3 regions of the Streptomyces sp. NPDC005141 genome follow, and region 3 is predicted to be linked to each of the others. Evidence: riboswitches for the same ligand, from Rfam matches in the RefSeq annotation. Region 3 holds a riboswitch; each other region holds the start of a gene.

Region 1 (9,767 bases), on a different contig from region 3:
CCTTTACCTGGTCCTGCGTCGAGCGGGGGAGCAGCACCCCGGCGCTCTTCCAGGCCGCCTGGGTGAGGCCGGAGGGGTCGTACGAACCGGGTCCGGACGCGCCCCACACGCACGGCCTGCCGACCTGCGCACGGGCGAAGGCGACCGCCTCCGCGGCCCTGCTGTCGTATCCGACGACCGGTGCGGCGGCGGGAGCGGCAACGGTGCCGGCAGCCGCGCCGACACGGGTGAGGCTGTCGATATCGAACCCCGGAGTCGGATCGACGGGCGCGGGGGCCGTGGGCCAGGGCTGGTCGCCTCCGGCCGGCCACGGCTGCCGCCACCCGGCGTCGACGGGCAGGGCCGCCGACGCGAAGGAAGCTGGAAGAGGCGCCGACTCGAACGAGGTCGGCAGCGGTGCCGCTGCGAACGAGGTGGGCATGGGCGCCGGCTCAAAGGATGCGGGCAGGGGTGCCGACGCGAACGAGGTGGGCATGGGCGTCGATTCGAAGGATGTGGACAGGGGTGCCGACGCGAACGAGGTGGGCATGGGCGCCGGCTCAAAGGATGTGGGCAGGGGTGCCGACGCGAACGAGGTGGGCAACGGTGCCGACTCGTACGTAGTCGGCAAAGGTGCCGACTGGAACTGCGCGGGCAGCGGCACCGACTCGAACGAGGTGGGCAACGGAACCGACTCGAACGAGGTGGGCCGGGGCGCCTCCACCGCCGGGCGGTACTCCACGGCCGACCGGTACTCCATCGCCGGAGCCTGCACGACCGGCATGCTCTGCCGCGCGATGTGCCTCGACAGCAGCGCCTGCGCGGCGGCCAGTTGGCGCCGGGCACGATCCTTCTTGACCTGGAGCGGGGACAGCTGCGACGCGGCGTCAGGAGCGGATGCCGTCGGCAGGGCCGCACGAACCGCCGCCCCAGGCCCCGCTGCTGCCGGGCCGCGCCCGGCCGTCAGTTCGGCCGCCGGACCCGCTGTCAGTTCCAGCACGGGGCGCGCGGTCAGTTCCGGAGTCGGACCCGCGGTCAGCTCTCGTGCCGGTGCCGCGGTCAACTCGGCTACAGGGCGGCCGGCTTGCTCCACCTGATATGTCGTCGGGCCATCGGCCGGACGTCTCGCGCCCTGTGTCGGGCGGGCGGCTTCCCGACCGCGGCTCGGCTGCCTGTCGGCCGGAAGCACGGCCGGGGCCGAGGGTCCGAGCCGGGAGCGCGCCCCGTCGAACCACTGCCGCATCAGGTCGGCCTGGGCGGGGTCGACATCCGCGCGTCCCTGACCGGCGGCTCGCCGGTCGGGCTTGCGGGAGAGGTTCGCCAGGGCGCGGGTCGCGTTGAAGTTGCCGGTGGCGTTCTCCGCCTGGTCGTAGAGCGACGAAAGCCGTTGGCGGACTTCTTCCCGGCTGGGCTCAGCGCGCCCGGCGGGCGACTGGGCGTTCCCCGTGGGGGCGAGCGTCGACTCGCGCGACACGGCCATCGCCGCGACGGCGGCGTCCCGCACGCTCGGCAGATTGGTGCCCGAGGTGGGCGGGGTGCGTTCCGGCGCCATGGGAGTGGCACTCCTTCCGTCATCCGCCTACCGGGTTAGCTGTCGGGTTCGGGCGGACGGTTCCGGAAGGTATGCCCTACGGCCCTTGCCTTGTGAGGCAGTTGGGCCGATTCACCCCAAGTTCGGTGGGTCCCCGGCTCCGGCTGCCACGGGGACAGCCAGGACTCGGCGGAGGCCGCGCCGCCCGGCGAGCTTCGCCGGAGGGAGTCGGACGGCCTGGTCGCCAACTTAGCCATGTTGTGCACCCCATGTGAAGATCCACGTCCCAGATGTCCGATACATTTTCGTGACCTTCATCGCACGACCTCGCAGGGCGACGGTGAGGGCACGCGCCGTACTCAGAACAGCGGCGGAGCAACCCCGTTGGGGGCGATCGGAACTCTCTTCCCGTCCGGCCGCCCTGGTCCAGCCCCTCCCGCCCCGCCGCTCATGCGTCCCGCGGACCAGGTCGCGCCCTCCCTGCCTGTCGGAAGTGCGTAAGGAACTGGCGTCCCCTGACAGCTCGTTCGACATCGACGGCGCCCGATGGTCACACCGTGACCGGTTGTGGCCGAGCTGGGCGGATCACCGCTGTGACCACGTCCCGGCCGTACCTTCGAGGCACGGAAGACCACGAGAGCGAGTCGAGGATCCCCACGTGCACGATGCGCCGATCTATGCCCAACTGATCTCCGAACGCGGCGACATACCCACGCTCGTCCGGAGCGAAGCCCGTCGGCTGCAACGCGACTTCGAATGGATCCTCAGCTGGGATCCGTCGACGGGCGCCCCGCTCCCCGCCTCCGCCGCACGACTGGCGGCCGGCCCTCGCCGCGGCTTCTCCACCGGCCCGGACCCCGACGACCGGCTGGACTCGACCGGCCACTAGGACCTGTCCCGGTCGGTCGCGGCGGAGACGCGGGCGCCGGTCTCCTCCGCCGTGATCGGCCGGACAGGGTTCTAGAGAACCCCGGGTTCGCTGCCGGGCCACTCGGCGGAGAGCGGTCCGAGCCCACCGTCACCCCGGGCCACCAGCTCGGCGACCGTCGAGGCCGTCGCCCGATGCCAGGTGCCCGCGCGTCGGAGCATCGCGTGGTCACCGCCCTCGACCCGCACCGCGCTCGCGGCGGAGCCCGCCTCGTCGGCCCGGCGGACGAGGGCGAACGACGCCGCGGGATCGGTGACCCGGTCCCGGTCTCCGTGCAGCACGATCACGCGCTTGTCCCGGAGGTGGGCCACCGGCTCGCCCTCCGGGCACCAGGGCGCTAGGGCGACCACGCCCCGGACCTGCGGCGCGGCCGCTGCCCGCAGGGCGGCGCGACCGCCCATCGAGTGGCCCACGAGCACCACCGGCACCTCCCCCACCAGATCGGCGAGTTCGGCGAGCGCCTGCCGGACGTCGGCGACAGGGTCGGCGTCCGCACCGTTCCACCCTCTGTGGCGGTAGCGCACCTGCCCGACGAACACGTCCTCGTCCGGCAGCGCCCGCGTCACAGCACGTACGAAGGGCCGCATGCGCACACGGGCGACATGCCACGGACGTGACGGGGCCCGGCTGTCCGCCCTGCCACCGTGAAGGATCAGCACGGCGGCGCGCGTCGGACCCGAACCCGGACCGGTGGCGCGACACGGCTCCAGCGCCGCGGGTGTCCCGGTCGCCCCGGGCCGGGACACATCACCGGCGGACATCCGCGCTGAGCCTCGCATGGCACCTCTTCACCTTCACGGCGTCTCTCCACGCCTCGCACCGGCCGAGGAAGAATCGTCCCACCGGCCACTGGATATCCGTAGCCGAAGGGACAACGGTTTGGTGGCGGACCGGGAGAGGTCACGACCAGTCCTCAAGGATCGGGTGAGCCCTGCGGACCGCGCCCCGGTTCCAGAGGCCACAGTCCGGGCCACAGTCCGGGTCACAGCCGGGTCACAGGTCCGGTGCCGCTCCGCGGAGCGCGTGCCGACGGGGGCGGCGACTCACTCGGTAGTCTCGGGCCGGGCGCGGTAGCCGTTGCGCCACTCCTGATAGAGACGCCACAGGCGTTCGGCCCGCGGGCAACGCCCCGACTCCCGCCGGCACGTACGGCAGCTGCCGACGTGACTGACGTACGCGGCCTCGGGGGCGTCTCGCCCCGGTTGCGGATTCGTCATGGCCCTCGGCACCCGTCGGCACGACGTGCACGGGCGCAGCGCCGCTACTGATGCCGTACTTCCGCGCCGAGGGCCGCGGCGGATGCACTTGTCGCGGCTCGATTCCCCTCGGCCGTGGGTGGCTTGCCCGCTTTGCCCCCGCCCGCCCACGTCACAGCGCCCGACGAGCGACCCCGGATGACGGAAGCGGGCTGCCGAATGGCCGGCCCTGACGTCCGACAGCCGCTGCCTGCCGCCTCTGACCACCGCCTACCGCCCCACCGCCCGGCGGGCGTCAGTCGAGGAGGCCTACGTCCTCCACCGCGGGGAACGGCTCGTCGAACTGAGGCCTGCGGACGTGCAGATGGGCCACCTCGAACGCCATCTCGGAGATCTCCGGGGGTGGCGCCGGGTGGTAACGCCCCGCGCACACGGACAGGTTGACGATGAGGTAGGCCCGCCAGGTCCTGCCCACGCCGCGCCGGTCGGCGAAGGCGCGGGTCCCGTTCACCCACCACACGACACGGTGGGCGCCGAACTCGACCACCAGGTCTACCCAGGCTCCCGGCCCGATGGCCTCGTCCCGGTAATAGCGGTGGGTGCCGCGTACATGGTTGGAGAGTTCCAGCAGGTCGGGGTTGTCGGGGTGGTACTCGAAGAGGTCGATCTCCTGACCGCCGTCGCACCACGTCCAGATGGCCGGCCAGGCGCCGGTCTCGGTGGGCAGCCTGACCCGCGTCTCCAGCACGTCTCCCGTGCGGACCATGAACGCGTCCGCGCTCCCCTCGGTGGTCAGCAGGCCCGCGTTCCATCTGCCGTCCGGTCGCCGGGTCGCTCTGAAGCGGCCCGTCCGGCAATAGGCCGGGTCGGCCACCAGATGGTCGAGCTTGTCGTCGTCCGGATTGACCGGACCGCCGTCGGGATAGGCCCAGGAATGTCCCGCGACCCATTGACGGGCCGAGGTGAAATCCGCGGTGAAGACGACATCTGACACGCGGCGCTCCTTGGTGTCGGCGTTCGCGTACGGCCCAGGTTCTCCCCGCCGCACCGTCGCCCACACCACGTTCGCGACGACCTGCCGCGAAACAACCCTTCGGGGTGAACCGGTGGCACGCCGGTGTGCCGGCCGGCCATCACGCGCCGCGGCGGAGCCGGTCGAGCGCAGCACCTCGGCGCACGGTCCTCGGAGCTAACCGCGCGACACGACGGCGTCCGGCCAGGCCCCTCGTTCGGCCAGGTCGAGGACCAGGGCCGCGATGTTCCACGCGTCGTCCTCGCCCCGGTGATGCCTGCCTTCCAGTGGCAGTTCCGCGATCCGCAGGGCCTGCGCCATGCCGGGCCGCTTCCGCAAGCCGCGAGCGGCGGTGAAGACCGCCTTGGCGTTGGTGTGCCGGTGGCCGAAGGGGTACGGGGTCGCCGCGGCGGCGCACTGACGGGTGAACTGATGCCGGTCGTAGTCGCCCCAACTCGCCCACGGCCGCTCCCCCGCGCGATGACAGGCGGCCAACTCACGGCAGGCCGCCGCGAAATCGAGTCCTTCCGCGACCTCGTCCTGGGTCAGCCCGGTCAGCTCCGTGCAGAAGGCGCTGACCGTCGACCGCGCGGGCCGCACAAGAAGACGGTGCTTCTCCACCCGCACGCCCTGGTCCAGGTCGACGACCGTCAGCCCGATCTCGATGATCTCGCTCACGGCTCCGGGCGGGGGCGGGCCTTCCCAGCAGGTCGCCTCGACATCGACGACGTTCAGCAGTCCCCCGGCTGTGTCCATGCGGGTGAGCGTAGGAGGCGGCACGTCACCGCGTCATCGGGTTTTCCGCCACGGTGCCCCGGTCCGCCGGCAGTCGGACCGATGGGTCACGGGCGCGGCCAGGGACGACCACCGATGCGCTCGATGTCGGTGTTGAAGCGCCGCAGATAGGAGGCGAAGGCGGCGATGTCCGGCTCCGACCAGTCGGCCATGACACGGTCCAGGGAACTGATCAGCCCCTGGCGCTCCTCGTCGAGGAGGCGCGCGCCCTCGTCCGTGATGCGGAACTTGCGGGCCATGCCGCCCTCGGGGTCCGGGATGCGCTCGACGAGCCCGGCGCGCATCGCCGCCGCGGTCTGCCGGTTGAGGGTGGAGGCGTCGAGCCCGAAGGCGTCGCTCAGTTCGCCGATCGACATCGGCCCCTGGACCCGGATACGGCTGAGCAGGATGTAGGCGCTGCGCTCCAGGACGCCGTCCTTGGTGCGGCCGCCCCGCTGGTTCAGCAGGCCATGGCGGCTGAGCAGCATCTGCTCGTACTCGACCTCGTGTGTGGGCCTGACCATCCGCCTGCCGCCTCCCGTCGTCACCTGAGCCGCGCACCCCGCAGATTTCGGTGCGGCCCTCCTCCATGCTCCCACACCTGCATGCATGAGCCACATCACATGCGCGATACATACGACGTGTACGATGCACATCTCTTGCCACCGAAGACAGAACCCGAGGAGTCCCTGATGGACGCCCCCCAGCCCTCCGCCCGAGCGGGCGGCGTGGTCGCCACGCTCGCCTTCGCCGGCACCGTGGCGGCGATCATGCAGACGCTGGTCACCCCGCTCATCGCCGAGCTGCCGCAGATCCTGCACACCACATCCGCGAACTCCGCCTGGGTGATCACCGTCACCCTGCTGGTCGCGGCCGTCTGCGTCCCGGTCTCCGGCCGCCTGGGCGACCTGGTGGGCAAGCGGCGGATGCTGCTCGCCTGCTCCGTCCCGCTCGTGGTGGGCTCCGTCGTGTGCGCCCTCTCCTCGTCCATCACCCCGATGATCGTCGGACGGGGCCTGCAGGGCATGGGCATGGGCATGGTGCCGCTGGGCATCGCCCTGCTGCGCGACGTCGTGCCGAAGGAGAAGCTGAGCTCCTCCATCGCGCTGGTCAGCGCCTCCATGGGTATCGGCGGCGGCCTCGGCCTGCCCATATCCGCGGCGGTCGCCCAGTACGCGAACTGGCGCGTGCTGTTCTGGGGCTCCGCCGTGCTCGCCGCGGTGATCGGAACGCTGATCTGGTTCCTCATCCCGGACGTGCCGGCCAGCGCCAAGGGTCAGCGCTTCGACGGGCTCGGCGCGCTCGGGCTCGGCATCGGCCTGGTCTGCCTGCTCCTCGGCGTCTCCAAGGGCGCCGACTGGGGCTGGGGCTCGGCGACGACGCTCGGACTGCTCGTCACCGCGGTGGTGGTCCTGCTCGCCTGGGGTGCCTGGGAGCTGCGCACCCAGGACCCGCTGGTCGACCTGCGCACGACGGCCCGCCCCCGGGTCCTGCTCACCAACGTCGCCTCGATCTTCGTCGGATTCGGCATGTACGCCAGCATGCTGATCATCCCGCAGCTGCTGCAGTTCCCCGAGACCACCGGCTACGGCCTGGGCCAGTCGATGCTCGCGTCCGGCCTGTGGATGGCACCCGGCGGCATCATGATGATGATCGTCTCTCCGTTCGGCGGGAAGCTCACCGACGCCCGCGGCCCGAAGTTCACGCTGATCTGCGGTGTTCTCGTCATCGCCCTCGGTTACGGACTGTCGCTGGCGCTCATGGGTTCGCCCTGGGGTCTCATGCTGGTCGGCATGGTCATCAACAGCGGCGTCGGCCTCGCCTACGGCTCGATGCCGGCCCTGATCATGAGCTCGGTCCCGCTCTCCGAGACCGCCGCCGCCAACGGCTTCAACACGCTGATGCGCTCCCTGGGCACCTCCGTCGGCTCGGCGGTGGTCGGCGTCATCCTCGCCCAGATGACGACGAGCGCGGCCGGCTACAGCTTCACCTCCGAGAGCGGTTTCCGCACCGGCCTCATCGTCGGTGGCGCCGTCGCCCTGGTGGCCGCCGCGATCGCGGCCGTCATCCCGGCAGCCCGCGCCGCTCTCGCCGGCGACACGACCGGCCCCGCGGCCACGCCCGAAACGGCCGCCGCCGCGCGCTGAGGCCCGCGTCGTACCCGCACCGGTTCCGGCGGTCCACCGGCCGCCGGAACCGGTGCATCCGTCGTACCTCCGAACCGCTCCGCCCGCCGTACGTCCCGACCGGCGCACCGACCGGGAGCTGCGCCTCTCCCTCGCATCGAGGTGGCTACGGACGCCCGGAACTCCCCGGCGCCCTCACCGTGAGCGGCTGTTCGGCGTACGCCGCCTCCTCGACCACCGTGGATCTGCCCAGGTAGGTGAGCGGTCCAGGGTCCTCGACGGGGATCTCGTGGAAGCCGAGACGGTCGTAGAACGCCCGCGCGGGCGTGTTGGCGGTGACCATCCCCAGATGGACGGCGCGCACCTCGCGGTCGTGCAGAGCGGTCAGGAAGGTGTTCATCAACGCCCTTCCGTAACCGCGCCGTTGGAAGTCCGACAGCAGGTCGATGTGCAAGTGCGCCGGGTGGTCGGCGAGTTCGGGCAGGATCATGCGCTCGGGCGTGTGCAGCAGCCCGACCATCTCCTCGCTCGGCGTGCGGGGCGCTGCCGTGAGGGCGGGATAGCGGTGCGCGACGCGCGGAATCCAGGTGTCGCGGAACCTCGCGACGAACTCCGCGGTGTCCCTGGTACCGACGACATAGCCGACCGCCCGGCCGCTCCCGTCGTCCAGGACGAAGGCCAGTTCGGGCTCGAGATGACAGTAGGGCTCGGCGAAGAGCGTCGGCATCAACTCCTCGTCGGGAAACCGGGCGCGCGAATCCCCTCCCTCGTCCGCGGTGCTCACACACACGTCGGCGACGGCTGCGCGGTCGGTGGGCCGGTAGGCGCGAATGGTCGGCAATGGGTTCATGAGCGGCATCCTGACGCCTTGGGAGCGCTCCCACAAGAGGTGCGGGAAGAGCGGCCGTACAGCAACGGACACCTGATGCCGCCCCCTGCCCCGGTCCTGGCGCCTGCGACGCTCCGCCGGGAACGGCAGTGACCGCCCCTGGCCGCCCAAGGCGTGCGCGGCCGTTTCCGGACGGGGAGACTCGTGGCATGGCACCTCACGAGGCAGCGGAACACGGGTGGACCGTCGCCGAGGACGGCGGCCGGCCGGAGGGGCGGAGTTGCTCGCATCTGGAGCACGCCGTGTCCGAAGCGGGCTCCGCCGACGCGGGCGGCTGCGCGGAGTGCCTCGCCCAGGGCACTTCCTGGGTGCACCTTCGCGCCTGTCTGACCTGCGGGCATGTGGGCTGCTGCGACAGCTCCCGGGGCCGGCACGCGACCGCGCACCACGAGCTGTCCGGGCATCCGCTGGCCCGGTCCCTGGAGGCGGGCGAGACCTGGGCCTGGTGCTACAGCGACGAGGTCTTCCTCCGCCCGGATCCGCGTTGAGCCCCGCATGCCTGCGCGCGGAGGCCCGCCGGGGCGCCATGCATCCATGCCGAGCCGCACCCCCCGGACACGCGCTGAGGGCCCAGGCGCCGAGGGCCCGGACACGTGCCGAGACGCCGACCGGTCGCGTCCGCTCCCCCGCCGGGAGCACGCGGACACCCGTATGGCGATCGCGCCGACCGAGGGCCGCGGCCGGTGAGGCGGCAAGGAACGGGGCGCCCGTGCGTGCCATGCTGGAAGTCCGGATCATGACGCGGGAGCAGGGAAAAGCGGCAGCGTGAGGACAGTGACACGGCCGAGTCGGGCGGGGATCTGGGACCGGTTCGCGGCAGCCGACCCGGGTCTGCTGCGACTCATGGCAGGCCTGCGGACCGTCGGTGCCATCGCGTTCGCGCTCGCCGTCCTCGGTCTCCTCGGAGCCGGTGTCGGTCACATGGTGACCGGCGCCATGGCCGCCCTGGTCGCGACCTTCGCCCTCAAGGAGAAGCAGCGCCGCGAGCAGGCGCTCACGCTGGCGCTCGGCCTGCCCGTGGCGGTCGCGGCGATGTCGCTGGGCGCGCTGCTGAGCGGCCATGTCGTCGCGGGCGACGTGTTCTTCATCGTGCTCATCTTCGTCGCGGTCTACTGCCGCCGGTACGGCGATCGCGGGACGGCGCTCGGACTGATCGGGTTCCAGGTCTACTTCGTGTCCCTCTTCGTCGGCGCCACCCCCTCCACACTCCCCGTACTGTGCGCGATCCTGGCCATCGGCTTCGCGTGCAGCGCGGTGGTGCGCTTCGTCGTCGTCGTCGAGACACCCGAACGCGTCCTCAACCGGCTGCGCGAGGCGTTCCGGGCCCGCTTC
Region 2 (9,767 bases), on a different contig from region 3:
GTGCAGCCGGGACAACAGGGCGATGCCGATGGCACCGGACTGCGCGAACAGGCCGATCCGGCCCGGGCGGGGCATCTGGGGAGCGAGCGAGGCGTTCAGACGCACTTCGGGGGAGGTGTTGATGACTCCGAAGGCGTTGGGCCCGATGATGCGCATCCCGTACGTGCGCGCCTGCCGTACGAGTTCGCGCTGGCGCTCACGTCCTTCGGCGCCGCTCTCGGCGTACCCGGCGGAGACCACCACGAGTCCCTGCACGCCGTGTTCGCCGCATTCCGTGACGACCTCGGGGACCTGCTCGGCGGGCACGGCGACGACGGCCAGGTCGACGGGCTCGGCGATGTCCCGGACGGAGCGGTGGGCCGGGACTCCGTCGAGTTCCTTCTCCTGGAGCGCCGTGTTCACGGCGTACAGGCGTCCGGTGAACCCGGCCTCGCGCAGGTTGTCGAGGACGCTGCGGCCGACACCACCGGGTGTGCGCCCGGCGCCGATGACGGCGACCGAGCCGGGGGCGAGCAGCCGCTGCACGGACCGGGCCTCGGCGCGCTGTTCCCGCGCACGCTGCACGGCGAGCGACCGGTCGGTGGGTTCGAGGTCGAACTCCAGGCGTACGACGCCGTCCTCGAAGCTGCGCTTCTGGGTGTACCCGGCGTCCGTGAACACCTTGATCATCTTGTTGTTGGCGGGCAGCACCTCGGCGGCGAAGCGGCGGATGTCGCGTTCACGGGCCACGGCCCCGATGTGCTCGAGCAGGGCCGAGGCGACGCCGCGGCCCTGATGGGCGTCCTGCACGAGGAAGGCGACCTCGGCCTCGTCGGCGGGCGAGGACGCGGGCAGGCCGTCGGCGTCGATCCGGTCGTAGCGCACGGTGGCGATGAACTCGCCGCCCACCGTGGCCGCGAGACCCACCCGGTCCACGAAGTCGTGGTGGGTGAACCGGTGGACGTCCTTGGCGGACAGGCGCGGATACGGCGCGAAGAAGCGGTAGTACTTCGACTCGTCGGACACCTGCTCGTAGAAGCTGACCAGGCGTTCGGCGTCGTCCACGGTGATGGGCCTGATGCGCGCGGTGCCGCCGTCGCGCAGCACCACGTCGGCCTCCCAGTGAGCGGGGTACTCGTGCCGGTCCGACGAGGTCTGCATGGGCCCCAGAGTACGGCTCGCGTAGGACAACGGCGCGAGGCAGTCTGTGGAGACGGACGCCGGAGCGAGACCGCGGTCCGCCATCACCGCGGACGGACGAAGGACCGCCCGGGCACGCCTCACGATATGGGACACTGGTCTAGACAACCCGGAACACCCGAAGGGCAGCATCACATGGCTGAGCGCCGCGTCAACGTCGGCTGGAACGAGGGCCTCCACGCCCGCCCCGCCTCCATCTTCGTCCGGGCCACCACGGCCTCCGGCATCCCCGTGACGATCGCCAAGGCCGACGGCAACCCCGTCAACGCGGCCTCCATGCTCGCGGTCCTCGGCCTGGGCGCCCAGGGCGGCGAAGAGATCGTCCTCGCGTCGGACGCCGAGGGCGCGGACGTCGCTCTCGACCGTCTGGCGAGGCTCGTCGCCGAGGGGCTCGACGAACTCCCCGAGACCGTCTGAGCCCACAAGGCACCCGGGACACCTACGGCTGAGCCGCGCCACCCCTTCTCCGGGCGGCGCGGCTCAGCCGTTTTCCGTACCCCGTTCAGGAATTCCCCGGCGGAACGCGCGACCCGCGCCGCACGGTCACGAGAATAGCGCTCGCCGAAATTCCTGGCGCGCGAACAAAAGGGCATCAGAAATAGGCCCCTGCCGAATATCCCTCTTTGTATACGGCGCCCGTGTTAATGACGCGGGCCCGTCATGTTTACGGGATGTTGCGAAGTTCTCACACGTTCCGGCCGATCTCCGCCGCCGGGAAAGCGGAGCCGGTGCGCGGTCGTCGCACGCTCGGCGTGCAGGGCCGTGATCGCGCGGGCCCGCTCGCTGTCGCCGCGGGCGACCGCGTCCACGATGCCGCCGTGCTCCGCCCAGGACTCCGCGGGATTGGCCGGCGCCTCCACCGAGTACATCCAGGCGATCTTGTGTCGCAGCTGGGCGAGTGTGGAGGTCAGCGCCGGGCTGCCGGACGCCTGTGCGAGCGTCTCGTGGAACCAGCCGCCCAGGGAGCGCAGATCCTCGCTGTGGCCTCTCCTGGAACGTTCCTGCCCCAGCCTGACCAGGCCCCGGAGCACCTTGAGGTGGGCCTCCGTGCGCCGCTGGGCGGCCCGCGCGGCACCCAGCGGCTCCAGCAGCATCCGCATCTCCAGGAGGTCCGCCGCCTCCTGTTCGGTGGGTTCCGCGACGCACGCGCCCGCGTGCCGGCGGGTGACCACGAAGCCCTCGGCCTCCAGCGTGCGCAGGGCCTCGCGCACGGGGACGCGCGAGACGCCGTAGCGCCGCGCGAGCAGTTCCTCGGTCAGCCGGCCGCCACGCTCGTAGACACCCGCGACGATGTCGTCACGGATCGCCGTGCATACCGAGTGCGCCGGAATACGCATGACCGGACCTCCGCTTTAATCCCCGCGAAACGCCATCGATTGACGCTTGTTCAGTGACTCTATTGCAGGAAGCCGGAATTTCCGATGGCAGGCCTGAATCCATGGATATTTTTTGGACAGACGGCCTCGGGAAACGATGATGCCCCGGCTCGGTGAGCCGGGGCATCGAAAGCGGTGGAGAAGCGGCGAAGCGGTCGTCAGACGTTGACGCCGTGCGTACGCAGGTACGCGACCGGGTTCATGTCCGAGCCGTACTCGGCGGTCGTACGGGCCTCGAAGTGCAGGTGCGGACCGGTGGTGTTGCCGGTGTCCCCGGAGAGAGCGATCTGCTGCCCCGGAGTGACCGTCTGGCCCACGGACACACCGATGGACGAGAGGTGGCCGTACATGGTGTACGTGCCGTCGTGCATCTTGATCACGACTTGATTGCCGTAGGCACCGCCCCAGCCGGCCGTGACGACCGTGCCGGAGCCGACGGCGTGAACCGAGGTGCCGGACGCGGCGTGGAAGTCGACGCCGGTGTGGCTGCCGGAGGACCAGAGGCTGCTGCTGGCCTGGTAGCCGGTGGAGACGTACGAACCGGTGATCGGCATGACGAAGGTGTTCAGGCGCTTGCGCTCGGCCTCGCGGGCGGCGCGCTCCTTGTCCTCGCGGGCCTTCGCGGCCTGCTCGGCCGCGTGCCTGCGGGCGGTCTGCTCGGCCTTCTTCCGCGCGGCGGCCTCGTCGGCGGCGCGCTGCTGCGCGAAGGCCTGGGCGTCGATCTGGTCGGCGACCGAGTCGCCGATGATGACGGCCTGGGTCAGCCCGGTCTGCTCGACGGAGGATTCCGCGGCGAAGGCGGGGGCGGCCAGGGTTCCGATGACACCGGTGGTGGTCAGGGCCGCGACGCCGACGGCGCTCGTGGTCGTGCTGTGCACCCGGTTCGGACGACGATGCTTCCCGGTGCCACAGGTGAACGCCATGTAGGGGCTGATCCTTTCCTTCCCTCTCGCCTACCGGGTTAGCTGACGGGTTCGGAGCAGGAAGGTCTCCTACGGACTCCCTCCTGGGAGGGCGTCCGATTCACCCCAGGGACTACGTGTGGGTCCCCGGCTCCCCTGGCTCGCGCCATGCGGGGACTCGGCGATGACTGTCCGGTGCCGCGGGCGCGGCGCACTGCCTGACGAACAGCCGGACCGACGCTAAACGGGGTGTCATTCGAACAACAAACAGATCACGGTTTTTGTAGCGCATCCCACAGACCAGAAGGGCAACCTCCATACCAATACGGACATCTTGGGGACGGCTTCCGGGTAAAAGGGGGCCCTGGTGACTCTTCGGTCACCAGGGCCCCCTCGGTCGCGCGGGCTCTACTCGGCGGTCACCACGCTGACTTCACCGATTCCGAGCGCCTTGACGGGCTCCTCGATCTGCGCGGCGTCGCCCACCAGTACGGTCACCAGACGGTCCGTCGGAAAAGCGCTCACGGCGGCCGCGGTGGCCTCCACGGTGCCGGTGGCGGCCAGTTGCTGATAGAGCGTCGACTGGTAGTCGTCCGGCAGGTACTGCTCGACCTGGTCGGCGAGCGTGCTCGCGACGGCCGCCGCCGTCTCGAACTTGAGGGGCGCCACGCCCACCAGGTTCTGCACGGCGATGTCCCGCTCGGCGTCGGTCAGCCCCTCGGCCGCGAGGGTGCGCAGCACCTTCCACAGGTCGTCGAGCGCCGGACCCGTGTTCGGGGTGTCCACCGAGCCGCTGATGGCGAGCATCGCGACGCCCGTGCCGTCCGGCGCGGCGCGCAGGACCTGACCGAACGCCCGTACGCCGTAGGTGTAGCCCTTCTCCTCGCGCAGGACGCGGTCGAGGCGCGAGGTGAGGGTGCCGCCGAGGCAGTACGTGCCGAGCACCTGGGCCGGCCACACACGGTCGTGCCGGTCGGCGCCGACACGGCCGATGAGCAGCTGCGTCTGGACGGCGCCGGGGCGGTCGACGATGATCACGCGCCCGGTGTCGTCGGCGTTCACCGGCGGCACGGGACGCGGCTCGGCCGACGAACCGGTCCAGGAGCCGACTGTGTCGCCGAGCAGTTCGTCGAGGTCGACGCCGGTCAGGTCGCCGACGACGACGGCGGTGGCCGTCGCGGGGCGAACGTGCTTCTCGTAGAAGGCGCGTACGGCCGCGGAGTCGATCGTCTGGACGGTCTCCTCGGTGCCCTGGCGCGGGCGCGACATGCGCGCGCTCGCCGGGAACAGCTCCTTGGAGAGCTCCTTGGCGGCACGACGGGCCGGGTTGGCCGTCTCGTGCGGGATCTCGTCCAGCCGGTTGCGCACCAACCGCTCGACCTCGCTGTCCGCGAACGCGGGTGCCCGCAGGGCGTCACTGAGCAGGCCGAGTGCCTTGGCCAGGCGCGAGACGGGCACTTCGAGGGACAGGCGTACGCCGGGGTGGTCGGCGTGCGCGTCGAGCGTGGCGCCGCAGCGCTCCAGCTCGGCGGCGAAGTCCTCGGCCGAGTGCTTGTCGGTGCCCTCGGAGAAGGCGCGCGCCATGATCGTGGCGATGCCGTCCAGGCCCGCGGGCTCGGCCTCCAGGGGCGCGGCGAGGATGATCTCGACGGCGACGACCTGCTGGCCGGGGCGATGGCAGCGCAGCACGGTCAGGCCGTTGTCCAGGGTGCCGCGCTCGGGGGCGGGAAAGGCCCACGGCCTGGGGCTGCCGGCCTGGGGCTGCGGATGGAAGTCCATGGTGGCGAGCTCGGTCACTTCGCCGCCTCCTCGTCGGTCTCGTCAGCGGCGTCGGTCGTTTCGGGTGCGGTCGGCTCGTAGACGAGCACCGCGCGGTTGTCGGGGCGCAGGCGGGCCTTGGCGATCTCCTGGACCTCCTCCGCGGTGACGTCGAGAACGCGCCGCACGGCGGTCAGGGCGAGCTGCGGGTCGCCGAACAGGACGGCGTACCGGCACAGTTCGTCGGCGCGGCCCGCGACGGTGCCGAGCCGGTCCAGCCACTCGCGCTCCAACTGGGCCTGCGCGCGCTCCATTTCCTCGGCCGTGGGGCCCTCCGCGGCGAACCGGGCGAGCTCCTCGTCGACGGCGGCCTCGATGACCGGGACCTCGACGTCGCCGGACGTCTTCACGTCCAGCCACCCCAGGGAGGGCGCTCCGGCGAGGCGCAGCAGGCCGAACCCGGCCGCGACGGCGGTGCGGTCACGGCGTACGAGCCGGTTGTAGAGCCGGGAGGACTCGCCGCCGCCGAGAACGGTGAGCGCGAGGTCGGCCGCGTCGCACGCGCGCGTGCCGTCCTCCGGGAGCCGGTAGGCGGCCATCAGGGCGCGCGCAGGGACCTCTTCCTCGACGACCTCGCGCAGCTGCTCGCCGATGGTGTCGGGCAGCGAGCCGTCACGCGGGGCGGCCTTGCCGTCGTGGCCGGGGATGGAACCGAAGTACTTCTCGACCCAGGCGAGCGCCTGCTCCGGGTCGATGTCCCCGACGACCGACAGAACCGCGTTGTTGGGCGCGTAGTAGGTGCGGAAGAACGCGCGGGCGTCCTCCAGGGTGGCCGCGTCCAGGTCCGTCATCGACCCGATCGGGGTGTGGTGGTACGGGTGGCCCGCGGGGTACGAGAGCGCGGTGAGCTTCTCGAACGCGGTGCCGTACGGAACGTTGTCGTAGCGCTGCCGGCGTTCGTTCTTGACGACGTCGCGCTGGTTCTCCATGGACTCGTCGTCCAGGGCCGCGAGCAGCGAACCCATGCGGTCGGCCTCCAGCCAGAGGGCGAGCTCCAGCTGGTGGGTGGGCATGGTCTCGAAGTAGTTGGTGCGTTCGAAACTCGTCGTGCCGTTGAGCGAGCCGCCGGCGCCCTGCACGAGTTCGAAGTGACCGTTGCCGTGGACCTGCTTGGAGCCCTGGAACATCAGGTGCTCGAAGAGGTGGGCGAGTCCGGTCCGGCCCTTGACCTCGTGGCGCGAGCCGACGTCGTACCAGAGGCACACCGCCGCGACCGGGGTCAGATGGTCCTCGGAGAGCACCACGCGCAGGCCGTTGGCCAGGCGGTGCTCGGTCGCTGTCAGGCCGCCGGAGCCTGCCTCAGCTGTGGCCGTGTGACCCATGGGCATGTACGTCCCTTCGATCGCGGAACTGCGTCATTCCTGTCGGTCCTGCCACTGTATGCAAGCGCGCGGACGGCTGGCGAAGTTCCCGCACCTCGTACGCCGAGAGCGAGACTTACGCGTGTCCCTGACACACCCCGGAGAATCCCCCGAGAACCACCGCGAAGGGGCCTGGGGCCCGCCGGGTACCGGGCCCGGGGGCTGCTCGGAAGCGGTCTCGGCGGCGTCCGGGGAGGGCCCCGCGGGGGCGCTATGGACGGGTCGCGGTCCGGGTTGTCAGTGGGGCGGTCCACAATGGTGCGCGTCAGAACCCGTTCATGCCCCGGCAGAGACTGTGAAGGAGCCGCAGCAGCGATGGCCCGCCGCAGCACGAAGACCCCGCCGCCCGACGACTCGTACGAGGAGAAGATCCTCGACATCGACGTCGTGGACGAGATGCAGGGCTCCTTCCTCGAATACGCGTACTCGGTCATCTACTCGCGAGCCCTGCCGGACGCCCGAGACGGCCTCAAGCCGGTGCACCGCCGCATCGTGTACCAGATGAACGAGATGGGCCTGCGCCCCGACCGCGGCTATGTGAAGTGTGCCCGCGTCGTCGGCGAGGTCATGGGTAAGCTCCACCCGCACGGCGACGCGTCCATCTACGACGCCCTGGTGCGTCTGGCGCAGCCCTTCTCCATGCGTCTGCCCCTGGTCGACGGCCACGGCAACTTCGGCTCGCTCGGCAACGACGACCCGCCGGCCGCGATGCGTTACACCGAGTGCCGGATGGCCGACGCGACGTCGTTGATGACGGAGTCCATCGACGAGGACACGGTCGACTTCTCGCCCAACTACGACGGCCAGGAGCGGGAGCCGGTAGCCCTGCCCGCCGCCTTCCCGAACCTCCTGGTCAACGGCTCGTCGGGCATCGCGGTCGGCATGGCGACCAACATGCCGCCGCACAACCTCGGCGAGGTCATCGCCGCCGCCCGTCACCTCATCCGGTACCCGGGCGCCGACCTCGAGACGCTGATGAAGCACGTCCCGGGCCCCGACCTGCCCACCGGCGGCCGGATCGTCGGCCTCTCCGGGATCAGGGACGCGTACGAGACGGGGCGCGGCACTTTCAAGATCCGCGCCACGGTTTCGGTGGAGGACGTCACGGCGCGCCGCAAGGGCATCGTCGTCACCGAACTGCCGTTCACCGTCGGCCCGGAGAAGGTGATCGCCAAGATCAAGGACCTGGTCGGCGCGAAGAGGCTCCAGGGCATCGCCGACGTCAAGGACCTCACCGACCGCGCGCACGGACTGCGTCTGGTCATCGAGATCAAGAACGGCTTCGTGCCGGAGGCGGTCCTCGAACAGCTCTACAAGCTGACGCCGATGGAGGAGTCCTTCGGCATCAATAACGTGGCGCTGGTGGACGGTCAGCCGCTCACCCTGGGCCTCAAGGAGCTGCTGGAGGTCTACCTCGACCACCGCTTCGAGGTCGTGCGCCGCCGCAGCGAGTTCCGCCGCAGCAAGAAGCGCGACCGGCTGCACCTGGTCGAGGGGCTCCTCGTCGCCCTCCTGGACATCGACGAGGTCATCCGCCTGATCCGCTCCAGCGACAACTCGGCGCAGGCCAAGGAACGCCTGATCGAGCACTTCTCGCTCTCCGAGATCCAGACGCAGTACATCCTGGACACGCCGCTGCGCCGCCTCACCCGGTTCGACCGCATCGAGCTGGAGTCGGAGCGCGACCGGCTCAACGGCGAGATCGACGAGCTGACCGGCATCCTGGACTCGGACGCGGAGCTGCGCAAGCTGGTCTCCGGCGAACTGGCCGCGGTGGCCAAGAAGTTCGGCACCGACCGGCGTACGGTCCTCCTGGAGTCCGCCGGCTCCCCCGCGGCGACGGTCTCGCTCCAGGTCGCCGACGACCCGTGCCGGGTGCTGCTGTCCTCGACGGGACTTCTGGCGCGTACGGCCACCGGTGATCCCTTCGGGGAGGACTCCGACGGCAAGCGCACCAAGCACGACGTGATCGTCTCCGCGGTGCCCGCGACGGCACGCGGCGAGATCGGTGCCGTCACGTCACTCGGCCGCCTCCTCCGCCTGAACGTGATCGACCTCCCGCGGCTCCCCGAGACGGCGTCGGCGCCCAATCTCTCCGGCGGTGCTCCGGTCTCGGAGTTCCTGTCCGCCCTGGAGCCGGACGAGACGGTGATCTGTCTGGCGACGCTCGACGAGACATCGCCGGGCCTGGCCATCGGCACGGAGCAGGGTGTCGTCAAGCGTGTGGTGCCCGACTACCCCTCGAACAAGGAGGAGTTGGAGGTCATCACCCTCAAGGACGGCGACCGGATCGTCGGCGCGGTCGAGCTGCGCACCGGTGAGGAGGACCTGGTCTTCATCACGGACGACGCCCAGTTGCTGCGCTACCAGGCCTCGCAGGTGCGCCCGCAGGGCCGCGCCGCCGGTGGCATGGCCGGCATCAAGCTGACCGACGGCGCGAAGGTGATCTCCTTCACGGCCGTCGACCCGGCGGTCGACGCGGTGGTGTTCACGGTGGCGGGTTCGCGCGGGACGCTGGACGACTCCGTCCAGACCACGGCCAAGCTGACTCCCTTCGACCAGTACCCGCGCAAGGGTCGCGCCACGGGCGGTGTGCGCTGCCAGCGTTTCCTGAAGGGCGAGGACTGCCTGTCGCTGGCCTGGGCAGGTCCGACGCCGGGACGCGCGGCGCAGAAGACCGGCATGCCCGTCGACCTGCCGGAGATCGACCCGCGCCGTGACGGCTCGGGTGTGTCGCTGGGGAAGCCGGTGTCGGTGGTCGCGGGCCCGGTCTAGTCCGCGGTCAGCCCTCCGGGCTCGGCTCCTGTACGTAGCGGAGGACGCCCCACATGCTGTGTTCATCGGCGTGCGGGGCGTCCTCTTCGCATGCCTCGAGCTCTTTGGTCAGCGCCACCGTGTCGATTCCGGAGCCGATGAGGACGAGCTGGGTGAGCCGCCCGTCCGTACCGGCCCATGGCTCGGGATAGAAGCGCAGGAACCGTCCGACGGCGTGCACGGCGTAGCGGTTGCGGGAGTCCTGGACGCCGAAGTCGACGTACCCCTTGATCCGGTAGAGCCCTTCGGGCCTGCTGTCGAGGAAGGCCATCAACCGCCTCGGTCCCAGCGGCACTTCGGAGGTGAAGGAGAGGGAT
Region 3 (9,767 bases):
TGCGCAGTTTTCCGAACGGTGGCGGCGCGCCCGGTACGGTGCGATCCGCTTTCGTGCGCCACACGCGCGCGGCGCCCACTCGATGCGCGCCGCACGCCCGCGTGACCCGCGCACCCGACACTTGAACCATGGGGTGGGGATTTTCATGTCCAGCCATCGGCATTCCAAGAAGCGCAGATACGCGGCATGGGCCGCGGCGGGCGCGGCTGTGGTCGCCGGAGCGGGGATCGCCGCGCAGACCTCGATGGCCACGACCACGTGGCCCGCGCAGAAGACCTTCACGGGCCGCGCCTTCGACACCTGCGCCGCGCCCTCGCTGAACGCGATGAAGGCCTGGCACACCGGCTTCTACGGAGCGGCCGCCGTGTACATCGGCGGCAAGAACCGCGGGTGCGGCCAGCCCAACCTGACCGCGTCCTGGGTGAAGTCGGTGAGCACGGTGGGCTGGAAGCTCATCCCGCTCTACGTCGGCGCCCAGCCGTCCTGCCAGACCGGGAGCAGCCCCGAGAAGCTCACCACCGCGACCGCCGCGTCCCTGGGCGCGACCGACGGCGCGGACGCGGTCGCCAAGGCCTCCGCCCTCGGCATGAAGGCCGGCAGCCCGATCTACCTCGACATGGAGTCGTACGACGTCACGAACAAGGCGTGCAACGACGCCGTGCTGACGTATGTGCGCGCCTTCGACAAGACCCTGCACGCGAAGACGTACCGCACCGGGTACTACGGCTTCACCAGTTCCAGCGCCAAGGCCATCGCGACCGCGACCGACAAGACGGATCTGCCGGGCAACCTCTGGTACGCGCTGTGGGACAAGACGAACACCACGACCACCGACTGGCCGTGGGGCGCCACCCAGTTCACCGACCACAGCCGCGCCCACCAGTACATGGTCAACAGCAAGGAGAGCCGCGGCGGTTACGCGATCACCGTGGACCGGGACGCGTGGGACGCGCCCGTGGCGATCACGGGCTGAGGACGATGTGACGTGCGGCGGTGCCCGAAGTCGTCGCGAATCGTTGGTCGAATGGCTGGCCGAGAGGCGGGCCACTGCCTACCATCGATCACCGCAAGACTTTGTGCACCGCCGCACAATCTCCTCGGGAGGCTTCCTTGCACCGCCGCCGTCGTACCGCGCTCGTTCTCTCCGCCGCGATCGTCGCGGCGGCCCCTCTCCTCACCGGCTGCGCCAGTGACGCCCATCCGGGTGCCGCGGCCGTCGTCGACGGCCGGCGGATCACCGTCGCGCAGCTGGAGAGCCGGGTGAACGAGGTGCGCACGGCGCAGCGGGCCGCCAGCAAGGACGACGCCCAGTACGAGCAGGTCATCGCCAACACCGGCACCCTCACCCGCGACACCCTGCACGGCATGGTCCTGGACCGGGTGCTGGACCGGGCGGCGAAGAACGCCGGGGTGAGCGTGACCCGCAAGGACTCCCAGCAGATGCGGGCGGCCCTCGAACAGCAGGCGGGCGGCTCGGAAGCGCTGGAGTCGGCCTGGCTGACGAACTACGGTGTGGCGCCGCGGCGCCTCGACGACAGCCTGCGCACCGAGATCGAGGCCCGGAAACTCGCCTCCGCGCTCGGTGCCGACATGAACACCACCGACGGCAAGGCCGCCTTCTGGAAGGCGATGTCCGCCGCCTCCAAGCAGCTCCACGTCGACCTGAACCCGCGCTACGGCACCTGGGACGTCCAGAAGAGCAGCCGCGTCGACGCGAAGACGCCGTGGCTGCGGGAGGTCACGCCGACGGGGACCCAGCAGACGGCGTGACCGTCTCCGGGCCGTCCGCGAACCGACGGCGCCCCCGGGCCTGTGGACGACTTCGGGGGCTGTCGGCGGTGTGGGTTACGTTCGAGGGGTGAACGCAACCAGCAGCTTCGAAGGCGACGAGCGGACCGCTGCCGACGCGACCGTCGTCGGCTCCGCCCCCGGCCGTATCGTCCTGCTCACCACCAGCCACCGTGTCGCGCCCGGGCTGTTGTCCTGGCCCGCCTGGCAGGCGCTGCACGGCGCCGACCGGGTCCTGTGCGCGGACGGCGCGCACCCGCAGGTGCCGTATCTGCGCGAGGCCGGCATCACGGTCGACGAGGAGTCCCCGACCGCGGAGGACCTGGTCGACGCGTGCGCCGGCGGCCGTTCGCTGGTCGTCGTCGCCACCGGTGAGGGCGAACCCCGCCTCACCGACGGCCTGGCACGGCTGGCCGGCTCCGGCCGGGTCCAGATGCCGGACCTGGAACTACTGCCCGCCTCGTACGACCTGCCGGGCGCCCGCCTGCTCGACCTCGTCCAGGTGATGGACCGCATCCGTGCCGAGTGCCCCTGGTCGTCCCGGCAGACCCACAAGGGCCTGGCGAAGTACGGCATCGAGGAGGCGTACGAACTCGTCGAGGCCATCGAGGAGGGCGACAGGGACGAGCTGCGCGAAGAGCTCGGTGACGTCCTGCTCCAGGTCGTGTTCCACTCCCGGATCGCCGAGGACGACGAGGAGGCCCCCTTCTCGATCGACGACGTGGCCGGCGGCATCGTCGCCAAGCTGATCCACCGCCACCCCCATGTCTTCGGCGACGAGACGGCCACGACGCCCGAGGAGGTCAAGGCGCACTGGCTGCGCACGAAGGCCGAGGAGAAGCGGCGTACTTCCGTCACCGAGGGCGTCCCACTGGGTCAGCCGGGCCTGGCCCTGTCGGCCAAGTTGTCGTCCCGGGTGCGTACGGCCGGACTCGAGGTCCCGCTGCCCGCCGGGGAGGGCGTGGGGTACGAGCTGCTGGCGATGGCCGCCCGCGCCGAGGCCGGGGGCGTGGACCCGGAGGCCGCGCTGCGGGCGGCGGCACGGGCGTACCGGGACGCGATCCGCGTGGCGGAGGGCGTCGTGGGGACGGACCAGGACCAGCACGAGGACCAGCACGAGGACCGGGACGGGGACCGGGACGAGGAAAGGTGAGGGGTGAGGACGGGGAGGGCGAAGGGGAGGACTGACGGCGGTCGGAGCTACGCCCCCGTGGCGCGGTCCGCCGGGTTGTGCCAGTTCGGCACGGGGCGGTCGAGCAGCCACTCCGCCGCGCCCAGCGGACGGGGACGGCTCTCCCCGGTCGGCGGCAGCAGGTCGTGGAAGACGCGGTCGGCCGGTGCGCCGAGGGCGGGAAGGGCCTCGCCGACCTCCTCGACGAGATCGGGCGGACCGGCGATGTAGACGTCGTGCCGGGTCCAGCCGGCCCGGTTGCCCAGCGCGGTGAGCAGCCGTTCCGTCGCCTGCGCCTTGGGGCGGCCGGGCGCGGGCGTGATGAAGGTGACGGCGAGCTTGGGGAGCCGGACCCGCAGGCGTTCGACGGCGGGCCGGTCGTAGAGGTACGCGATGTCGCGGGCGACGAGGAACAGACGGGCCTCGTGCGATGGGTCGAGCTGTTCCAGCAGGGCCTTCACCGGGGCCCAGCCCGTCCCGGCCGCGATCAGGGTCACGGGCCGGTCGGCCGGGGTCCGCAGGGTGAGGCCGCCGCCGGGTGCGCCCAGCCGCAGCACGTCGCCCACGCGGGTCTGCCGGACGAGCGCGGTGGAGAGCACCCCGTCCTCGACACGGCTGATGTGCAGGTCGACGGTGCGGTCGGCGCGGGGTGCGTTGGCGAGGGAGTAGGGGCGCCAGACGCACGGCAGTTGGGGCATGTTGACGCTGACGTACTGACCGGGGGAGTAGGTGAGCCGTTGCCGAGGCCGCAGGGTGAGGACGACGAGATCGTCGCCGTGCCGGGTGCGGGAGACGACCTCCGCGTCCCACCAGCGGGGCTCGCCGTTGTGCTGGGCCTCCCAGGCGCCCTGCAGCATGAGGTGGGTGATCGTCCCGTACGCCTCGGCCCAGGCCTTCTCGGCCTCGGTGCTCCAGGCGGAGCCCGCCACGAACGCGAACGCGGCGATCAGGCTCGCCCCCACGGCCGCGTAGTGGTCCGGCTGCGCCAGATACTTCCGGTGGTCCCGCCCGAGATCCCTCAGGTACCGGGGCAGTTCCGGATCCTCCAGGCCGTCCATGACGAACGTGAGTGCCGCGAAGAGCCGGTCCCGCTGCCGTTCCATGTCCTGCGGGAGGTCCGCCGGGAACAGCCCGCGGAGCTCCGGGTTGTGGCGGAACAGGTGCGAGTAGAAGTACTTGACCGCGAACTCGGCCCGTCGTTCCACGACCGCGAAGCTGGATCTGAGTATTTCGGGGTCCACTGCGTGAATGTAGGGAGGTGCCGAGCGGCCGAGTCAAACAGCCGGCCATGTCTGGACAGCCTTGGGTGAAAGGGACAGGGGTGCTCTCCGCCGCCGCCGGGCGTCCCCGGTGCCGCCCCGATCGCCGGCCGGCCCGGGCGTCCCCGCCTCCTGCGGATACCGTCGAGGAGTGACCGAGCACGAATCCCCCGCCAGCGCCGCCCCCGAACTCTTCACCTGGGAGTTCGCCACCGATCCCTACCCGGCCTACGCGTGGCTCAGGGAGCACGCGCCCGTGCACCGCACCCGGCTGCCCAGCGGAGTGGAGGCCTGGCTCGTCACGCGGTACGCCGACGCCAAGCAGGCGCTCGCCGACCAGCGGCTGTCCAAGAATCCCGCGCATCACGACGAACCCGCGCACGCGAAGGGCAAGACCGGGATTCCCGGGGAGCGCAAGGCCGAGCTGATGACGCATCTGCTGAACATCGATCCGCCGGACCACACCCGGCTGCGGCGGCTCGTCAGCAAGGCGTTCACCCCCCGGCGGGTCGCCGAGTTCGGCGCGCGGGTGCAGGAGTTGACGGATCAGCTCATCGATCAGTTCGCGGCCCGGGGCTCGGCCGACCTCATTCACGAGTTCGCCTTCCCGCTTCCCATCTACGCCATCTGCGACATGCTGGGCGTCCCGCGCGAGGACCAGGACGACTTCCGGGACTGGGCGGGGATGATGATCCGGCACGGCGGCGGGCCGCGGGGCGGGGTCGCCCGGTCCGTCAAGAAGATGCGCGGCTATCTCGCCGAGCTCATCCACCGCAAGCGCGAGGCGCTGTCCGATGTGCCGGACCCCGGCGAGGACCTCATCTCCGGACTCATCCGCGCCTCCGACCACGGCGAGCACCTCACCGAGAACGAGGCCGCCGCCATGGCCTTCATCCTGCTCTTCGCCGGTTTCGAGACCACGGTCAATCTCATCGGGAACGGGATGCACGCCCTCCTCACCCACCCCGAGCAACGGGCCCGTCTCCAGGCCTCCCTCGCGGCCGGGGAGAGCGGACTGCTCGAGACGGGTGTCGAGGAACTCCTGCGCTACGACGGGCCCGTCGAGCTGGCCACCTGGCGGTTCGCGACGGAGGAGGTGCGGATCGGCGGGCAGGACATCGCGGCCGGCGATCCCGTGCTCGTGGTCCTCGCCGCCGCGGACCGCGACCCCGAGCGGTTCGAGCAGCCGGACACGCTCGATCTCGCACGGCGTGACAATCAGCACGTGGGCTACGGCCACGGCATCCACTACTGCCTGGGCGCGCCGCTGGCCCGTCTGGAGGGGCAGACCGCGCTCGGCACACTCCTCACGCGCCTCCCCGACCTCCAACTTGCGGGAGATCCGGCCGATTTGCGCTGGCGGGGAGGACTCATTATGCGTGGGTTGCGCATGCTTCCGGTGGAGTTCACCCCGGTCAAATAGTTCTTGATCGGTTCATCGGCGACCCTTCGCCACCCCTGTCGAAGGGGTTCTTCCGAATACCGGAAAGAGAGCCCTTCCGGCTACCGGAACATGACGATCCATCAAATCTGTGATCTTCACGTGATCTGTACTGCATCGACTTGTGACAAGCGTTCGAGTCCGGCTACGTTCACCCATCAACGCGGCACCTGCGCTTCTTACTTCGCAGGGCGCCCGTAGTCCCCTGCTGTCACGCGAAAGGCTTCCGCATGCTCTCCGGGAACGGCCGTCACCGTCGCCCCCGTCAGGCCCCGGCCCTCATTGTCGCCGCAGGGGTGACCGGATCGGCGATCGCCATCCCGTTGCTCGGCGCGACGAGTGCGAGCGCGGCCGACGGAACCACCTGGGACCGGGTGGCACAGTGCGAGAGCGGCGGCGCGTGGAGCGCCGACAACGGCAACGGGTACTACGGCGGGCTCCAGGTGACCCAGGACGACTGGGAAGCGCACGGCGGTCTCGAGTACGCCCCGAGAGCCGACCAGGCCAGCCGTTCGCAGCAGATAGCCGTGGCCGAGAAGGTGCTCGACGACCAGGGGCTCGCGGCCTGGCCGACCTGCGGACCGCTCTCCGGGCTCAGCGCGGACTCGGGCGAGGTCCATGTCGACACGGGCCTGGCCGGAGACTCGTCGGCCGGCGGGAGCGACTCGAGTGGCTCCGTTTCGTCCGGATTGTCGACTTCGCCAAACTCGTCTCCTTCCTCCACCTCGTCCGGTTCGTCCGAGAAGGGCGACTCCTCCGACGTGACCGACGACACCGCGAAGTCCGGCGCTTCGAAGGGTTCCGGTAGCTCGGACAAGGCGACCGCCAAGGGTGGCGAGTCGGACAAGTCGGGGCAGAACGGCACCTCTTCGGATGCCTCCGACGACGCGAGCGCCAGTGCCGGACGGCACCGCGGCGGCAGCGCCGACGAGGACGCGGTGGACGACGCGGCCGGCGACCGTACCGACAGCGCCGCCGGGCGGCACGCCTCGCGCGGCTCGAGCGCCTCGCGCGACACCGCGGACGACGCGTACGTCGTGCGCACCGGGGACAACCTCTGGAGCATCGCCGACGCCCTTGACCTCGAGGGCGGATGGGCCGATCTGTACGTCGTGAACGAGGACACGGTCGGCGCCGATCCCGACCTCATCGTTCCCGGTCAGAGCCTGTCTGTTACTACCGAAACGGTCGAAAAGTAGCGGGAGTTCACGTCACGGTTCGCTGTGGAATGTCCGGTTTGGCGCGAGTGAGAGATGGGTCTCAGAAGCCCTGATCGTCTTTGAAAATCCGCCGATCGACTGCTTACGGTCGTGACCGCTCGCCACAGCGGGCCCCGACGGTCACAACGCCGAATCCTGCCAGCGGCCGTACGGGAACAGTCGTCGCGTCATGCGCCGTAGGCAGGAGCGGGGGACCCAAGGTAAGCGCCGCGTCCGGGAGTTGAGAGACACCCGGAACGGCTTGGGGTTAAGTCGCGTGTCGGACGTCCCGGAGACGGGGCCGAAGACACGCGGCCGGGCAACTCAACCGGCCCGAACCCGACAGCTCACCTCGCAGGCGTCGGTGAGGGGATCACTCCATGCTGTTTTCCAGCAAGGGCAAGCACCGCCGTCCGAACAAGGCCACCCGCGTCGCCACGCTCGCCGGTGTCACCGGTGTCGCCATCGCCGCTCCGCTGATGGCGGCCGGCAACGCCTCCGCCGCCACCGCCTCCGAGTGGGACGCCGTCGCCCAGTGCGAGTCCGGCGGCAACTGGTCGATCAACACCGGCAACGGCTACTACGGCGGCCTGCAGTTCTCGTCCTCCACCTGGGCCGCGTACGGCGGCACCGCCTACGCCTCCACCGCCGACCAGGCGTCGAAGTCGCAGCAGATCACCATCGGCGAGAAGGTCCTCGCCGCGCAGGGCAAGGGCGCCTGGCCGACCTGCGGCACCGGACTGTCGAGCGCCGCGTACAGCGGTGGCACCTCGACCCCGTCGACCCCCTCCGGTTCCTCCTCGTCGAGCGCCTCGCAGGGCACCACCACCCGTACGACGGAGCAGCCCGCCTCCCGTTCCTCGGAGCGTCCGGCCGCCCAGAAGACCGTCACCACCCCGACCGGCAAGAAGGTCAAGAAGGGTGACGGCGAGTACAAGGTCGTCAAGGGTGACACCCTCAGCTCGATCGCCGAGAAGAAGCACGTCAGGGGTGGCTGGCAGAAGCTGTTCAAGCTGAACAAGGACATCGTCGCCGACGCCGACTTCATCTACCCGGGCCAGCAGCTGCACCTCGGCTGAGCGTGGCCGCGTACCGGCCCGACGTGGTCGCCCTCGGCGGACGGCGACCGCATCCCGGCCGCGCGCAGCCTCACCCGCGCTGAATGACAGCTCCCCTCACAGGCCGGGCCTCCATGTGGAAGGCCCGGTGAGGGTCCCCGTCCCCACGGGCTCCCCGCTCCGGTGCTTGTTCCCCCGCATGCACCGGAGCGGGGTTTTTCATTTCTTTTTTTGTTCCGTTCAGGAACAATATGTACCCTCAGTTCTGCCCAAAGGGTGGTCGATCGGCTGGCCGATCCCCCCGGGCCGGTTAGGCTCATCCCGCAGGGCTGGCAAGTCCTGCGTACCCGCGTCACATCCCAGAAGGAGATGCTCGTGCCGTCCATCGACGTCGTCGTAGCCCGGGAAATCCTGGACTCCCGAGGCAACCCCACGGTCGAGGTCGAGGTCGGCCTCGACGACGGCAGCACGGGTCGTGCCGCCGTTCCGTCCGGCGCTTCCACCGGCGCCTTCGAAGCCATCGAGCTCCGCGACGGTGACCCGAACCGCTACCAGGGCAAGGGTGTCGAGAAGGCCGTCCTCGCCGTCATCGAGCAGATCGGCCCGGAGCTCGTCGGCTACGACGCCACCGAGCAGCGCCTGATCGACCAGGCGATGTTCGACCTGGACGCCACCGACAACAAGGGCTCGCTCGGCGCCAACGCCATCCTCGGCGTCTCGCTCGCCGTCGCGCACGCCGCTTCCGAGGCGTCCGACCTGCCGCTCTTCCGCTACCTGGGCGGCCCGAACGCGCACCTGCTGCCCGTTCCGATGATGAACATCCTGAACGGCGGCTCGCACGCCGACTCGAACGTGGACATCCAGGAGTTCATGATCGCCCCGATCGGCGCGGAGTCCTTCTCCGAGGCCCTGCGCTGGGGCACCGAGGTCTACCACACCCTCAAGTCCGTCCTGAAGTCCAAGGGCCTGTCCACCGGCCTCGGCGACGAGGGCGGCTTCGCCCCGAACCTGGACTCCAACCGCGCCGCGCTCGACCTCATCCTCGAGGCCATCAAGCAGGCCGGTTACGTCCCCGGCGAGCAGATCGGGCTCGCCCTCGACGTCGCCGCGTCCGAGTTCTACAAGGACGGCAAGTACGAGTTCGAGGGCAAGTCCCGCTCGGCCGCCGAGATGACCGAGTACTACGAGGAGCTCGTGGCGGCGTACCCGCTCGTCTCCATCGAGGACCCGCTCTTCGAGGACGACTGGGCCGGCTGGAAGGTCCTCACCGACAAGCTCGGTGACAAGGTCCAGATCGTCGGCGACGACCTCTTCGTCACCAACCCGGAGCGTCTGGCCCGCGGCATCGAGGAAGGCGCCGCCAACGCGCTGCTCGTCAAGGTCAACCAGATCGGTTCGCTGACCGAGACCCTGGACGCCGTCGAGATGGCCCAGCGCAGCGGCTTCAAGTGCATGATGTCCCACCGCTCCGGCGAGACCGAGGACGTCACCATCGCCGACCTGGCCGTCGCCACCAACTGCGGCCAGATCAAGACCGGCGCCCCGGCCCGCTCCGAGCGCGTCGCCAAGTACAACCAGCTGCTGCGCATCGAGGAGATCCTCGACGACGCCGCGGTGTACGCCGGTCGCTCGGCGTTCCCCCGCTTCAAGGACTGAGCCCTCAAGGCTCAGGAAGCGTCGTCCGTACGTCCCCGTACTCGGTCCCGTACCGTGTGCGGGGACGTACGCACGTGACGGGCCCGCACCGACGGGCCAGTACTGGGGAGGCGGGACTCATGGCCGTGAAGGACCGGGACCGGTTCTCCACCTCGACCAGGCTGAAGCTGCTCGGCGAGCAGACGGCGGCCCGTG

Evidence for each region. A riboswitch is a leader RNA that binds a small molecule or an ion and turns the genes downstream of it on or off. The one in region 3 is predicted to bind cyclic di-AMP.
Region 1: it holds a riboswitch for cyclic di-AMP, as region 3 does, so the genes downstream of both, ACWD68_RS31405 (NlpC/P60 family protein) here and ACWD68_RS32240 (transglycosylase family protein) in region 3, are expected to answer to the same signal.
Region 2: it holds a riboswitch for cyclic di-AMP, as region 3 does, so the genes downstream of both, ACWD68_RS00745 (M23 family metallopeptidase) here and ACWD68_RS32240 (transglycosylase family protein) in region 3, are expected to answer to the same signal.

The regions. Positions count from the first base shown of each region.
Region 1 is NZ_JBSFYW010000052.1:29,026-38,792, forward strand. Features, by position in the region: gene ACWD68_RS31405 (NlpC/P60 family protein) at 1-1,531, opposite strand, end outside; cyclic di-AMP (ydaO/yuaA leader) riboswitch at 1,540-1,712, opposite strand; gene ACWD68_RS31410 (hypothetical protein) at 2,169-2,399, shown strand; gene ACWD68_RS31415 (alpha/beta fold hydrolase) at 2,471-3,097, opposite strand; gene ACWD68_RS31420 (beta-glucanase) at 3,930-4,628, opposite strand; gene ACWD68_RS31425 (exonuclease domain-containing protein) at 4,824-5,402, opposite strand; gene ACWD68_RS31430 (MarR family winged helix-turn-helix transcriptional regulator) at 5,489-5,944, opposite strand; gene ACWD68_RS31435 (MFS transporter) at 6,113-7,567, shown strand; gene ACWD68_RS31440 (GNAT family N-acetyltransferase) at 7,713-8,396, opposite strand; gene ACWD68_RS31445 (UBP-type zinc finger domain-containing protein) at 8,585-8,923, shown strand; gene ACWD68_RS31450 (FUSC family protein) at 9,201-9,767, shown strand, end outside.
Region 2 is NZ_JBSFYW010000001.1:175,124-184,890, forward strand. Features, by position in the region: gene ACWD68_RS00730 (bifunctional acetate--CoA ligase family protein/GNAT family N-acetyltransferase) at 1-1,140, opposite strand, end outside; gene ACWD68_RS00735 (HPr family phosphocarrier protein) at 1,315-1,596, shown strand; gene ACWD68_RS00740 (GntR family transcriptional regulator) at 1,821-2,516, opposite strand; gene ACWD68_RS00745 (M23 family metallopeptidase) at 2,714-3,478, opposite strand; cyclic di-AMP (ydaO/yuaA leader) riboswitch at 3,491-3,651, opposite strand; gene ACWD68_RS00750 (M16 family metallopeptidase) at 3,866-5,254, opposite strand; gene ACWD68_RS00755 (M16 family metallopeptidase) at 5,251-6,597, opposite strand; gene ACWD68_RS00760 (DNA gyrase/topoisomerase IV subunit A) at 6,952-9,411, shown strand; gene ACWD68_RS00765 (CobW family GTP-binding protein) at 9,419-9,767, opposite strand, start outside.
Region 3 is NZ_JBSFYW010000055.1:14,571-24,337, forward strand. Features, by position in the region: gene ACWD68_RS32210 (glycoside hydrolase domain-containing protein) at 146-973, shown strand; gene ACWD68_RS32215 (SurA N-terminal domain-containing protein) at 1,111-1,770, shown strand; gene ACWD68_RS32220 (nucleoside triphosphate pyrophosphohydrolase) at 1,859-2,941, shown strand; gene ACWD68_RS32225 (globin domain-containing protein) at 2,989-4,200, opposite strand; gene ACWD68_RS32230 (cytochrome P450 family protein) at 4,370-5,641, shown strand; gene ACWD68_RS32235 (LysM peptidoglycan-binding domain-containing protein) at 5,956-6,858, shown strand; cyclic di-AMP (ydaO/yuaA leader) riboswitch at 7,042-7,234, shown strand; gene ACWD68_RS32240 (transglycosylase family protein) at 7,239-7,937, shown strand; gene eno (phosphopyruvate hydratase) at 8,286-9,572, shown strand; gene ACWD68_RS32250 (FtsB family cell division protein) at 9,692-9,767, shown strand, end outside.